Regions from separate parts of the Mesorhizobium sp. CA7 genome, predicted to be linked through region 2. Evidence: predicted binding sites of a transcription regulator. Region 2 holds the regulator's gene; the other holds the start of a gene.
The links. The regulator PhoB, encoded in region 2, activates phosphate uptake and scavenging genes when phosphate is short. The targets are predictions, from matches to a motif close to TGTCATNNANCTGTCAT.
Positions count from the first base shown of each region.

Region 1: a site for PhoB is predicted at 4,973-4,989, ahead of LB552_RS20170 (DUF1045 domain-containing protein). Genes of this name have one in related genera too.

Region 1 is NZ_JAIUHH010000012.1:68,124-75,419, forward strand. Features, by position in the region: gene LB552_RS20145 (bifunctional 5-dehydro-2-deoxygluconokinase/5-dehydro-2-deoxyphosphogluconate aldolase) at 1-587, shown strand, start outside; gene iolD (3D-(3,5/4)-trihydroxycyclohexane-1,2-dione acylhydrolase (decyclizing)) at 620-2,464, shown strand; gene iolE (myo-inosose-2 dehydratase) at 2,500-3,414, shown strand; gene LB552_RS20160 (DUF3329 domain-containing protein) at 3,479-3,691, shown strand; gene iolB (5-deoxy-glucuronate isomerase) at 4,069-4,881, shown strand; gene LB552_RS20170 (DUF1045 domain-containing protein) at 5,128-5,835, shown strand; gene LB552_RS20175 (alpha-D-ribose 1-methylphosphonate 5-triphosphate diphosphatase) at 5,958-7,097, shown strand; gene phnN (phosphonate metabolism protein/1,5-bisphosphokinase (PRPP-forming) PhnN) at 7,097-7,296, shown strand, end outside.
Region 2 is NZ_JAIUHH010000022.1:20,072-27,367, reverse strand. Features, by position in the region: gene pstS (phosphate ABC transporter substrate-binding protein PstS) at 40-1,098, shown strand; gene pstC (phosphate ABC transporter permease subunit PstC) at 1,163-2,149, shown strand; gene pstA (phosphate ABC transporter permease PstA) at 2,153-3,004, shown strand; gene pstB (phosphate ABC transporter ATP-binding protein PstB) at 3,001-3,804, shown strand; gene phoU (phosphate signaling complex protein PhoU) at 3,825-4,532, shown strand; gene phoB (phosphate regulon transcriptional regulator PhoB) at 4,549-5,238, shown strand; gene LB552_RS26485 (ROK family protein) at 5,572-6,813, opposite strand; gene xylF (D-xylose ABC transporter substrate-binding protein) at 7,081-7,296, shown strand, end outside.

The sequences.
Region 1 (7,296 bases), on a different contig from region 2:
GTTTCGAGTTTTCGCAGGATATCGGCTCGCAGCTCACCGAATGGCCTGTCGACCATTGCATCAAATGCCTGTGCTTCTATCACCCGGACGATCCGGAAGCACTGAAGAGCGAGCAGCAGCAGAAGCTGCGTGCTTTGTTCGAGGCGGCGCGGAAAGTCGGCCGCGAACTGCTGGTCGAGATCATCGCCGGCAAGCATGGCAAGCTCGACGACACCACCATTCCGCGCGCACTGGAAGAGCTTTATGCGCTGGGCATCAAGCCCGACTGGTGGAAGCTCGAACCGCAGGCATCGGCAGGCGCCTGGGCGAAGATCGAACAGGTGATCGTCAGGAACGATCCTTGGTGCCGTGGCGTGGTGCTGCTCGGGCTGGAAGCGCCGCAGGACGAGCTGGTGGCGGCGTTTGCCGCCACCGCCAATGCGCCGATCGTCAAGGGATTTGCCGTCGGCCGCACCATCTTTGTCAACGCCGCCGAACAATGGCTGGCCGGCAGGATGTCGGATGATGAGGCGATCGCCGACATGGCCGCGCGCTTCGAGCAGTTGACCGAGGCATGGCTTGCCGCGCGCGGCCGCAAAGCCGCATAACAAGACCGCTGAAGGACTGCGGAGGAGACACCATGAGCAAGACAATCCGCCTGACGATGGCGCAGGCGCTGACCCGCTTCCTCAGCCGGCAAATGACCGAGATCGACGGGAAGAAGGTGCCGATCTTCGGCGGCGTCTGGGCCATCTTCGGCCATGGCAATGTCGCCGGCATCGGCGAGGCGCTCTACCAGGTCCGCGACGAGCTGCCGACCTTCCGCGCCCATAACGAGCAGGCGATGGCTCACGCAGCGATCGCCTATGGCAAGGCGAATTTCCGCCGCCGCTTCATGGCCGCGACCAGCTCGATCGGTCCCGGCGCGCTCAACATGGTGACGGCGGCCGCGCTCGCGCATGTAAACCGGTTGCCCGTCCTGTTTTTGCCGGGCGATGTCTTCGCCAACCGCCTGCCCGACCCGGTGCTGCAGCAGGCCGAGGATTTCTCCGACGGCACCGCTACCGTCAATGACTGCTTCCGCCCGGTATCGCGCTATTTCGACCGCATCACGCGGCCGGAGCAGATCATCCCGGCACTGAATCGCGCCATGCAGGTGCTGACCGATCCGGCCGAATGCGGCCCGGTGACGCTTTCGCTCTGCCAGGACGTGCAGGCCGAAGCCTATGATTATCCCGAAAGCCTGTTCGCCGAGCGCGTCTGGACACCGCGCCGGCTCCGCCCGGACCGCAACGAGCTGGCGGCAGCCGTCGCGGCGCTGAAGGGCGCCGAGAAGCCGCTGGTGATCGCGGGCGGCGGGGTGCTGTATTCGCAGGCTTCGGACGAGCTCGCCAAGCTGGTGCAGGGCGCCGGAATTCCGGTCTGTGAGACCCAGGGCGGCAAATCCTCGTTGCCCGACGACCATCCGCTCAACATGGCGGCGGTCGGCGTCACCGGCACGTCGGCCGCCAACCGGCTGGCGGAAGAGGCCGATGTCGTGCTAGCGGTCGGCACCAGACTGCAGGATTTCACCACCGGCTCCTGGGCGCTGTTCAAGAATGCCGGCCGCACCATTATTGGCCTCAATACCCAGGTCTTCGACGCCGGCAAGCATTGGGCGCTGCCGCTGGTCGCCGACGCGGCCGAAGGGCTTGCCGAGCTGTCCGCCGCGCTGAAGGGCTGGAAGGCGCCGGCCGCGTGGACCGACAATGCATTGAAGGGCAAGACGGAGTGGCAGGCCGCCGCCGCCAAGGTGACGGCCTCGACCAACGCCGCCTATCCGTCCGATGCGCAAGTGATCGGCGCCGTGCAGCGCGCCATGGGCTCGGGCGTCACGCTGCTGCATGCCGCGGGCGGTCTGCCCGGCGAATTGCACAAGCTCTGGCAGGCCGGCGCGCCGGGCTCCTACCATGCCGAATACGGCTTCTCGACCATGGGCTACGAGATCGCCGGCGGGCTCGGCGTCAAGATGGCGAAGCCCGACCAGGAGGTGGTCGTCATGGTCGGCGACGGCTCCTATCTGATGCTCAATTCCGAGATCGCCACTTCGGTGATGCTTGGCCTGAAGCTCACCATCGTTTTGCTCGACAATCGCGGCTATGGCTGCATCAACCGGCTGCAGATGGCGACCGGCGGCGCCAACTTCAACAACCTCTTGAAGGACGCCCGCCACGAGGTGATGCCTGACGTCGACTTCGCCGCGCACGCGGCAAGCTTAGGTGCCGTGGCCGAGAAGGTAGCGTCGATCGCCGAGCTGGAGACGGCACTGGCCAAGGCGAAGAAGAACGACAAGACGACGGTGCTGGTCATCGACACCGACCCGCTGGTCTCGACCGAGGCGGGCGGCCATTGGTGGGATGTCGCCGTGCCGGAAGTCTCGTCGCGACGCGAAGTCAATGCCGCGCGCAAGAAATACGAGGAAGCCGTGGGCAGCCGTCAGGGCTGAACCGGCTCGCAACGAACCGACATTGGAGTGACGACTTGAAAGCCAAACTGGGCATGTCCCCCATCGCATGGTGGAATGACGATCTCGTGGAGTTGAGCGATGATGTGTCGCTGGAGGAATGTTTGCGCCAGTCGCGCTCGGCCGGCTTCACCGGTATGGAGATGGGCCGCCGCTTCCCCAATGATCCGAAGGTGATGCTGCCGATCCTGAAGGAGGCCGACGTCACGCTTTGCGGCGGCTGGTTCTCAGGCACGCTTGTCAACGAGGACATCTCCCGGAACAAGGACCGCATCCAGCCGATGATCGACCTGTTCAAGGCGGTCGATGCGCCCTGCATCGTCTATGGCGAGGTCGGCCGGTCCATCCAGGGCGACCGCTCCAAGCCTCTGGCCACCAAGCCGAAACTTTCCGCCGACGAGATGAAGGCTTACGGCCGGCGCGTCACCGAGTTCGGCGAGTGGTGCGCTGAGCAAGGCATGCCGCTCTCCTACCATCACCACATGGCGGCGGTGGTCGAGACCGAGCCGGAGCTCGACGCCTTCATGCGCAACTCCGGCGAAGGCATTCCGCTGCTGCTCGATGCCGGCCATCTCGCCTTTGCCGGCGGCGACGTGCTGCGCGCCATTGACAATCACCACAAGCGCATCAACCACGTCCATGTGAAGGATGTTCGCATGGGCGTGATCGACAGGCTCGACCGCACGAAACAGTCCTTCCTCGACGCCGTGGCGCTCGGCGCCTTCACGGTGCCGGGCGACGGCTCACTCGACTTCGGGGCGATTGTCCAGCGTTTCGCCGATCATGGCTATGAAGGCTGGTTCGTGGTCGAGGCCGAGCAGGATCCGAAGAAGAACCCGCCGCTCAAGATGGCCCAGGTCGGCCACAAGGAACTTATGCGGGTGATGACGGCCGCCGGCTATACGGTCGAGACGCAGGGTTTTCCGGCCTGAGCAGTGGATTAGTCGGGGCGCCCGGTTTATCCGTTGTGCTTTGGGCAAATCCTGGATTGGCGCGATGAAAGACTATGAGCATCCCTTCTTCCGGCCGCTGTGGCGCCGTATCGCGGTCGTCGCGGTCTGCCTAGTCTGGTCGGTGATCGAATTCGCGTCCGGCACGCCGTTCTGGGGCGTCATTGCGCTGGGCTTCGCCGGCTATGCCGTGTGGCAGTTTTTCTACCTCTATAAGCCGATTGAGGAGAACAAGGCCGAACCCGGACCGAAGGAGTGACTAATCCATGGCTCAGAAGCGTCTACGGATCGGATACTGCGTGCATGGCGGATCGCATGCGTTGGCGATTAGCCGAAACGCCCCTCGCTTCGTCATCCTAGGGCGGAGCAAGGAGCGCAGCGACGTAGCGCAGACCCTAGGATCCATTCCGTGACTTCGAAGCAGCCGCTGCGGTACAGAATTCTGCTCCGCAGCGCCCTTCGATTGAGGTAACGGCATGGATTCTAGGGTCTCCGCGACGGAGCTGCGCTCCTGCTTCGCCCTAGAATGACGAAGTTTGGAGGCCTCGGCCAATCTCGAAGGTTGTGCTGGTTCTGTCAGCCGGCAAGATCTTTGATCCGCAACCAACGAAGGCCAACGGAATAGGAGAGACAAAAATGTCGAAACTGCTCGTCAAGGCCGACAAGGGCCACGGCCATGTCGCTCACGTCACGCCGCAAAGCGCCGGCTGGACCTATGTCGGTTTCGACCTGCATCGGCTTCGTCCGGGCGAGACGGTGTCCGGCAAAACCGGCGAGCGCGAGGTCTGCCTGGTGTTCGTCACCGGCAAGGGCAAGGCATCGGCCGGCGGCAAGGATCTCGGCCTGCTCGGCGAGCGCATGTCGCCCTTCGAAGGCAAGCCGTGGTCGGTCTATGTGCCGCAAGGCGCCGACTGGTCGGTGACCGCCGGTACCGAGCTGGAACTCGCCGTCTGCTCGGCGCCCGGCTTAAGCGGCGGCCTGCCGGTGCGCGTCATCGGACCTGACGATCTCGGCCAGGAGGTGCGCGGCAAGGGCACCAACACGCGCTACGTCACCAACATCCTGCCCGAGGGCAAGCCGGCTGATTCGCTGCTGGTGGTCGAGGTGATTACGCCCGGCGGCCACACGTCGAGCTACCCGCCGCACAAGCACGACCAGGACAATCTGCCGGCCGAATCCTATCTCGAGGAGACCTATTATCACCGCCTCAACCCGCCGCAGGGCTTTGCCTTCCAGCGCGTCTACACCGATGCCGACCGCAACGGCGTGCGCGAGCTGGACGAAGCGATGGCGATCGAGGACGGCGATGTCGTGCTGGTGCCCAAGGGCTATCACCCTTGCGCCGCGTGCCACGGCTACGATCTTTATTACCTCAACGTCATGGCCGGACCGAAGCGGACGTGGAAATTCCACAACGCGCCCGAGCATGAATGGCTGATGAAGGCCTGATCGGCACGCCGCCAAAGCCGTTGGTCCAGCCCCTGAAAAATCGTCGGCTAACGAGCTCTGTGCTGGACTTGCCTTCGAAAACCCATGAAAGCTTCGTCAATCCGTCATGGAAATCACCTATGGCAGCGGTTCCGGTGCATGTCGCCGCAAGCGCTCCGGCGTTTGGGCCACGACTTGCCAAGACAATGACTTGAAGCGCGTCGCATATTCCTTTGGGGCGCGCAGCGCGCTTGACGAGGAACGCCCATGCGCTACGCGATCTACTACACCCCGGGGCAGGACGAGAAGCTGGCGCGCATTGCCGCCAACTGGCTGGGCCGCGACCCGTTCGGCGCGGCGACGCGGCCGGTCGAGGCCGTGGGCGATCTTTCGGCCGCGGAAGTCGCTTTCCATACTGCCTCTGCCCGGCGCTACGGATTCCATGCGACGCTGAAAGCCCCGTTCCGGCTGGCGCCGAACGAGACGGAAGCTTCGCTGCGCGCCGCGCTCGACGCTTTCGCCGAGGCGACGCCGCCTGTGATCATCCCGCGTCTCGTCGTCGGCCAGATCGACGGCTTTTTCGCGCTGGTGCCGGAAACGCAGTTTGCGCCACTCAACGATTTCGCCGGCGAGGTGGTGCGCGCCTTCGATCCGTTCCGCGCGCCGCTGACGGAGGCCGAGATCGAGCGCCGCAGTCCCGATGCGCTGAAGCCGGACGAGTTCCGCAACCTCTGCCAATGGGGTTATCCTTACGTCTTCGACACGTTCCGCTTCCACATGACGCTGTCGGGGCGGGTCGGGCCACAGGAAAGCCCACGTCTTCGTGCAGCGATCGACGGCCTGTTCGCCGATGTGCTGCGGCAGCCGGTGCCGGTGGATGCGCTGACATTGTTCGTCGAAAGCGAGCCCGGCGCCCCGTTCATGGTGCTTTCCCATCATGCGCTTGGCCGCAGGCCTGCCCGCAAGACCGCATAGGGCGGATCAGCGGAAACGCTGAACCGCCCCATCTTTTTGTTTACGCAATTTCGGACGGAAAACCGCAAAGCACTTTTCCTGGAATTGCTCTGAAACGACTGCTTGAGATAGGACCGCCCGAGATGACCGCCGAAACCGTTCTCACCAATGCCCGCATCGTGCTGCCCGATGAAATCGTCGAGGGCTCGCTGTTGTTGCGCGATGGCCTGATTGCCGCCGTCGAGCCGGGTGCCGTCCGCGCCGGCGAGGATATGGGCGGCGACTACATCATCCCGGGCCTTGTCGAGCTGCACACCGATCACCTCGAGGGCCATTACGCGCCGCGTCCGAAAGTGCGCTGGAACCCGATCGCCGCCGTGCTTGCCCATGACGCCCAGGTCGCCACCGCCGGTATCACGACGGTGCTCGACGCCTTGCGCGTCGGCATGGACGAGGATGCCGACCTGAAATCCGACGATGTTCGCAAGCTAGCCGACGCGATCGAGGACAGCGTGCGCCAGGATCGGCTCAGGGCCGACCATTTCATCCACCTGCGCTGCGAGGTCTCGGCGCCGGACTGCCTCGAGGCTTTCGCCAATTTCGAGACCGACGAGCGGGTTAAGCTCGCCTCGCTGATGGATCACGCGCCCGGACAGCGCCAGTTCGTCAACCTCGAGACCTATGCCTACTACTACCAGCGCAAACTGAAGCTGACGGACCGCGACTTCCAGAAATTCTGCGAGAAGCGGATGGCCGAATCGGCCCGCAATTCCGGTCCGAACCGGGTCTTCATCTCGGCCGCCTGCCAGGAGCGCGGCATCGTGCTGGCGAGCCATGACGACGCGACCGCCGGCCATGTCGACGAAGCGATCGAGCAGGGCGTGCGCGTCGCCGAGTTCCCGACGACGCAAGAGGCGGCCAAGGCCTCGAAAGCCGCAGGCCTCGGCGTGCTGATGGGCGCGCCAAACGTCATGCGCGGCGCCTCGCATTCCGGCAATGTCTCGGCGCGCACGCTTGCCGCCGACGGCCTGCTCGACATCCTGTCATCCGACTACATCCCCTTCAGCCTGATCCAGTCGGCCTTCTTCCTCGGCGATGTCGTCGACGGCATCTCGCTGCCGCAGGCGGTCGCGATGGTCTCGAAGAACCCGGCCGAAGCGATCGGCCTCGCCGACCGCGGCGTCATCGAGCCCGGCCGCCGTGCCGACCTGGTGCGGGTGCGCGTCGACGACCATGTGCCGGTCGTGCGTACCGTTTGGCGTCAGGGCGGCCGGGTAGCATGATGATGGTCTCAGCTCTCATCGAGCGCGAGCTGGCCGACAGCCTGCCGATCCGCAACGGCGTCTTCGTCGCGGTGGTGGGGCCGAGCGGCGCCGGCAAGGACACGGTGATCGGCTACGCCAAGGCGCGCTTTGCCGGCGCGACGCGGCTGGAATTCGTGCGCCGCGTCATCACCCGGCCGAGCGACACGGCAAGCGAGGA
Region 2 (7,296 bases):
GGGTGCCGAAAGACCATCTTCCGAACAGGAGCAGGCCACATGAGACATTTCATCCGCTCTGCGGCCGTTGCAATTGCAATGGCTGCGGCATCAACCCTTAGCATGGCCGCCGCGATGGCAGCCGACATTTCCGGCGCTGGCGCCACCTTCCCCTATCCGATCTACGCGAAGTGGGCCGACGCCTACAAGAAGGAGACCGGCATCGGTCTCAACTACCAGTCGATCGGCTCCGGCGGCGGCATCAAGCAGATCAAGGCCAAGACCGTCACCTTCGGCGCTTCCGACGCGCCGCTGAAGGGCGAGGATCTCACCTCCACCGGCCTCGCGCAGTTCCCGATGGTGATGGGCGGCATCGTGCCGGTCGTCAACCTCGAAGGCATCAAGCCGGGCGAGCTGGTGCTCGACGGTCCGACGCTCGCCGACATCTTCGCCGGCAAGATCACCAACTGGAACGACGCGGCGATCAAGAAGCTCAACCCCAACATCAAGCTGCCCGACCAGGCTATTGCCGTCGTCCACCGTTCGGACGGCTCGGGCACCACCTTCAACTTCAGCTACTACCTGGCCGACGTCAGCGCCGACTGGAAATCGAAGGTCGGCGTCAACACCGCGCTTGAATGGCCGGTGGGCATCGGCGCCAAGGGCAATGAAGGCGTCGCCAACAACGTGTCGCAGACTGGCGGCGCGATCGGCTATGTCGAATACGCCTATGCCAAGCAGAACAAGCTCACCTATACCGACATGGTGAACAAGGACGGCAAGAAGGTCGAGCCGACCGCGAAGGCGTTCTCGGCCGCCGCGGCCAATGCCGACTGGAGCTCGCAGCCGGGCTACGGCGTTATCCTGGCCAACCAGGCGGGCGCCGAATCCTGGCCGATGACTTCCGCCACCTGGATCCTCGTCTACCAGAAGCCCGATGATGCGGCAGCCACGGCCGAAGCGCTCAAGTTCTTCGCCTGGTCCTATGCCAAGGGCGACAAGATGGCTGCTGAGCTTGACTACGTTCCGATGCCCGACAAGGTCGTGAAGAGCGTCGAGGAGATGTGGGGCAAGGACATCGTCGACAAGGATGGCAAGCCGGTCTACTCCGGCATGTAATTCCCGCCGAATGAGGAGGGCGCCTCTAGCGCCCTCCTGTCTCTTTCGAAATGCGAGGGGCTAAATGACAGCCGTTTCCGAAGCCGCGACATCGTCCGCCCTGCGGACCAGAGAAGCGACGGTGCGCCGCTTCGCCGTCACCGACATGGTTTTCCGGACGGCGACGCGCCTTTCCGCCATACTCGTGCTCGTTCTGCTCGGGGGGGTCGCGATCTCGCTGGTCGCCGGATCGTGGGAGGCCCTGTCGAAGTTCGGCTTCTCCTTCCTGACCACCGAATCCTGGAACCCGGTCACCGAGAATTTCGGCGCGCTCGCGCCCATCTACGGCACCATCGTCACTTCGGCCATCGCCATTCTCATCGCCGTGCCGATCGGCATCGGTATCGCCATCTTCCTGACCGAGCTTTGTCCGCGCCCGCTCAGGCGTCCGATTGGCATCGCCGTCGAGCTGCTCGCCGGCATTCCCTCGATCATCTACGGCATCTGGGGCCTGTTCGTCTTCGCGCCGTTCCTGCAGACGACTGTGCAGCCCTTCATCATCAGTCTTTTCCACGGCATACCGGGGCTCTCCAGCCTGTTTGCCGGTCCGCCCTACGGCATCGGCTTGCTGACCTCGTCGCTGATCCTCGCCATCATGGTGCTGCCTTTCATCACCTCGATCACCAAGGACGTGTTCGACACGGTGCCGGCGGTGCTGAAGGAATCGGCCTACGGCATCGGCTGCACGACCTGGGAAGTGACCCGGCGCGTGACCATCCCCTATACCCGCATCGGCATCATGGGCGGCGTCATGCTCGGCCTCGGCCGCGCGCTCGGCGAGACGATGGCCGTCACCTTCGTCATCGGCAACGCGCACCGCATCAGCGCCTCGCTGTTTGCGCCGGGCACGACGATCTCGGCGACCATCGCCAACGAATTCACCGAAGCCGACGGCAACCTCTATACATCCTCGCTGGTATCGCTCGGCCTGATCCTGTTCATCATCACCTTCATCATCCTCGCGCTCGCACGCTACATGCTGTTGCGCATCGATAGCCGCACGGGAGCCTGACCGATGTCGACTGCCGCATCGCTTCACCAAAGCCGCAAGCGCAAGAATGCCGTGATGATGACGCTGTGCGTCGTCGCGGCGGGCATCGGGCTGGCCTGGCTGGCGCTGATTCTCGGCGCCCTGCTCTACAAGGGGCTTTCCGGGGTGTCGCTCTCCGTGTTCACGGAAATGACGCCGCCGCCCGGCGATGCCGGCGGCCTGCTCAATGCCATCTACGGCAGCATCGTCATGACGATCATCGGTATCGTCGTCGGCACGCCGATCGGCGTGCTGGCCGGCACCTACATGGCCGAATACGGACGCTTCTCGAAGCTTACGACGGTGGTGCGCTTCATCAACGACATCCTCTTGTCGGCGCCTTCCATCATCATCGGCCTGTTCGTCTACGAGCTGATGGTGCGGCCGATGGGGCACTTCTCGGCGATTGCCGGCGCGGTCGCGCTGTCGATCCTGGTGATCCCCGTCGTGGTGCGCACCACCGAGGACATGCTGAACCTTGTGCCCAACGCGCTGCGCGAAGCAGGCACCGCCATCGGAGCACCGCGCTGGGTAGTGATCCGCTCGGTTGCCTATCGCGCGGCGCTCTCCGGCATCGTCACCGGCATCCTTTTGGCGATCGCCCGCATCTCCGGCGAGACGGCGCCGCTTCTCTTCACCGCGCTCAACAACCAGTTCTGGTCGAGCAATCTCAATGCGCCGATGGCCAGCCTGCCGGTAACCATCTTCCAGTTCGCTCTCAGCCCCTACGAGGAATGGCAGCAACTGGCCTGGACGGGCGCACTCATAATCACCCTGACGGTTCTCGGGCTGAGCATCATCGCCCGCAGCCTAACCGGACGCAGAGAGGACAGATGAAACCGATGTTGTCCACCGACCTGAACGCAGCCGACACGACCGTCGAGAAGGCCAAGATCGAGGTCAAGAACCTCAATTTCTACTATGGCCAGTCGAAGGCGCTGAAGGACATCAACCTGTCCCTGCCCGAGCGCAGCGTGACCGCCTTCATCGGCCCGTCGGGCTGCGGGAAGTCGACGCTGCTGCGCGTGCTCAACCGCATCTACGAGCTCTATCCGAAGCAGAGCGCCGAGGGCCAGGTGCTGCTCGACGGCAAGAACATCCTCGACCGTTCGCAGGACCTCAACCTGCTGCGCACCAAGATCGGCATGGTGTTTCAGAAGCCGACGCCGTTCCCGATGTCGATCTACGAGAACATCGCTTTCGGCGTCAGGCTCTATGAGAAGATCAGCAAGGCCGAGATGGACAGCCGCGTCGAGCAGGCGCTGAAGCGCGCAGCACTCTGGAACGAGGTCAAGGACAAGCTCAACGCCAGCGGCCTCAGCCTCTCGGGCGGCCAGCAGCAGCGCCTGTGCATCGCCCGTACCGTTGCGGTGAAGCCCGAGGTCATCCTGCTCGACGAGCCGGCCTCGGCGCTCGATCCGCTGTCGACCGCCAAGATCGAGGAACTGATCGACGAGCTGCAGGCCGACTACACGATCGTCATCGTCACCCACAACATGCAGCAGGCGGCGCGCGTGTCGCGGCAGACGGCGTTCATGTATCTGGGCGAGCTGGTGGAGTTCGACCGGACCGAGAAGATCTTCACCTCGCCCCGCGAAAAGCGCACGCAGGACTACATCACCGGCCGCTTCGGCTGAGCTCATACGAGGACATCATCATGGCCGAACATACCGTCGCTTCCTTCGACGAGGATCTGAGGCAGATCAGCCGGCTCATCAACGACATGGGCGATCTCGCCAGCTCGATGGTCGGCGCTTCGACCAAGGCCCTGCTCGAGACCGACAATGCCATGGCGCAGCGCGTCGTTTCCGACGATGCCATCATGGACGCGCGCCAGCGCGAGCTCGACGACCGTGCCATCACGCTGATCGCCAAGCGCCAGCCGATGGCCGACGACCTGCGCAATGTGGTCGGCTCGATCCGCATGGCGGGCGACCTCGAACGCATCGGCGACCTCGCCAAGAACATCGCCAAGCGCGTCGGCTCGGTCGGCGTCAGCGCCGCGCCGCGCGACCTCACGCATTCGATCGATTCCATGGCGCAGCTGGTGCTGATCCAGGTCCAGGCCGTGATCCAGGAATATACGGTGGGCGACGCCACGGCGCTGGCCAAGCTTCGCAACGACGACGAGCGCATCGACGTCAAATACACATCCGTCTTCCGGGAGCTCCTGACCTACATGATGGAAGACCCGCGCAACATCACCGCCTGCACGCATCTTCTGTTCTGCGCCAAGAATCTCGAGCGCATCGGCGACCATGTGACCAACATCGCCGAGAATGCCTATTATGTGCTGACCGGCACGCAATTGCCCGCGAATCGTCCCAAGCAGGACGAGACGACAATGTCGGCGCCGGCGGCCTGACGAAGGGTACCTGCCAATGATCGCGCCACGCATCATGGTGGTGGAGGACGAGGAGCCGCTTGGGGTGCTGCTCCGCTACAATCTCGAATCCGAGGGTTACCAGGTCGAAGTGGTGACCCGCGGCGACGAGGCCGAAATCCGCCTTCAGGAAAACGTTCCCGACCTGCTCGTGCTCGACTGGATGGTGCCGGCGGTTTCCGGCATCGAGCTCTGCCGGCGTCTCAGGATGAGGCCTGAGACCGAACGGTTGCCGATCATCATGCTGACGGCGCGGGGCGAGGAAAGCGACCGCGTGCGCGGCCTTTCGACCGGCGCCGACGACTATCTGGTCAAGCCGTTCTCGACACCGGAGTTCATGGCGCGCGTCAAGGCGCTGCTGCGCCGCGCCAAGCCGGAGGTGCTGTCCAGCGTGCTCAAGGTCGGCGACATCGTGCTCGACCGCGAGTCGCACCGCGTCTACCGCAAGAAGAGCGAGATCAGGCTCGGCCCGACCGAGTTCCGGCTGCTCGAATTCATGATGCGCCACCCCGGCCGCGTGTTCTCGCGCAGCCAGCTGCTCGACAATGTCTGGGGCGAGACGATCTATATCGACGAACGCACCGTCGACGTCCATGTCGGGCGGCTGCGCAAGGCCGTCAACAACGGCCGCATGCCGGACGTCATACGTACCATCCGAGGCGCAGGTTACGCGATCAGGGAAGATTAGGGCTAAGGCGCCGAGGCGCTGATGGATTCTGTCTCCAGCATCGGATCGCGTGCATTGGCGATTAGTCGAGACGCTTGTGCTTCGTCATCCACGGGCGGAGCAAGGAGCGCAGCGACGCAGCGCAGACCCGAGGATCCATTCCGTGATGTCGATGCGTTGCGACAGTCCAGAATTCTGTGCCGCTGCGCTCGACGCGTGAGGTAGCGGCATGGATTCCAGGGTCTCCGCGACGGAGCTTCGCTCCTGCTCCGCCCTGGAATGACGAAGCTGCGGGGCCTTCCCTTCGCTAATTTCAAGCGTCTGCTGCTGTCCCCGGACCTCTTCAAGGCTGCCTCAGGCCACGTTCTTTCCCGTCCCCGCTCTTGCCTGGCCTCCGGGTGCGAAAATCTCCTGGTCGACGAAGGTCAGCGCGCGCATGGCGCAGCCTTCGCGGATCAGCGGCAGTTCGTTCGGCTCGGTGTCGAAGGAGATCGATTCGGAGTGCTGGCCCCCGGCCGTCTGGGCGATCGCCTCGCGCAGCGCCGGCTCGATCAGGTCGAAGGCGGCCGCGCTGACGCCGACCATGGCGACGGGCGCCGGGTCGATGAGGGCGAACAGGCTGCCGAGACCGAAACCAAGCGCTTCGCCGGCCCGGCGGTAAGCCTCCCGTTCGGGGCCGTCCCTCTCGCGCGCCTTCGCGGCAAGGGCCCGCATGTCGGCGTCGCCGACGTCGACCGGCTCGGCGTCCTCGCTCATTTTCATGGCGCTGCGCCAGATCGCATAGTTGCCAGCATAGGCCTCGACGCAGCCGCGGCGGCCGCAGCGGCAAAGCGCCCCGCCCGGGCGGTGAATCATGTGGCCGAACTCGCCGCCGGATGAATGCGTGCCGGTGAACAGCGCACCCTTGAGCACGAGACCCATGCCGATGCCGTGCGACAACAGGATGGCGATGAAGTCGTCGCGATAGCGCTCCGGGTCGCGCCATTGCAGCGCCACCGCCATCATGTTGCAGTCGTTCTCCATGGTGGCGGAGATGCCGAACTCCTTCTCTAGGATGTCGGCGAAAGGAATGTCGGTCAGCGGCGTTATCGGCGACCACAGCATGGAGCGCGCATGCGAATCGGTGATGCCCTGAATGCCCATGGCGATGCGGGCGACGCTGCCAATGTCGAGGTCGGGATCCTGCAGCCGGCGCCGCACGATCGCCACGCATTCGCCGATCAGCTCGTCGCGGGGCATAACAAGCGTGTCCAGGCGCTGCTGCTCCTCGGCAACAACTTGGCCGGCATAGTCGATCACGGCGACCGACAGGAAGTTCAGCGACAACACCACGGTCAGCACCGCGGCGGCTTCAGGGTTCAGCGCCAGGCCGATCTGCGGCCGGCCGCGTTTCAACGCCGTCGGCTCGCTGGCCTTGCTTTCGGTGAGAATGCCCTCCTGGATCAGGTCGGCGGAGATCGCCGAAATGGTCGAGTGGCTGAGCCCGGTGGTGGCGGCAATTTCGGTCCGTGATGGCTGACCGGCGCGGCGTACCGCCGAAATCACCATGGCGCGGTTGCGCCGGCGCAAATCGTCGTGGCGGATTCCGACCGACATCGTTTCGCACGTCCTCCCCAGTCATCGCGGCCTTGTGATAATGCCATGGCCTGTCGCTGACACGCTAGGGATTGTGGCAGAAGCCAGGGGCGATGTCATTATTTATTGCGGATGCCGAAAAAAATGCCTGAGCCCATCAAAACCCATCAGAATCTCGGTTGACAGCGCTGTTGTGCTGGACCACTATTTTTTTGAGGCTCGAAAAAAAGCCTCTGTGCCGGCCTTCGGGCCAGTCTGGGTCGCGCCGCACGGCGCAGGGAGGATATCATGAAGAAATTTGCAGCCGCCATTCTGGCGGGCGTTGCCATGTCGCTGACGCTGGCGTCCGTCGCCGAGGCGAAGGACAAGGTGATCGGCGTGTCGTGGTCGAATTTCCAGGAAGAGCGCTGGAAGACCGACGAAGCAGCGATGAAGGCCGCCATCGAGGCCGCCGGAGACAAATATATTTCGGCCGACGCGCAGTCCAATCCGGGCAAGCAGCTG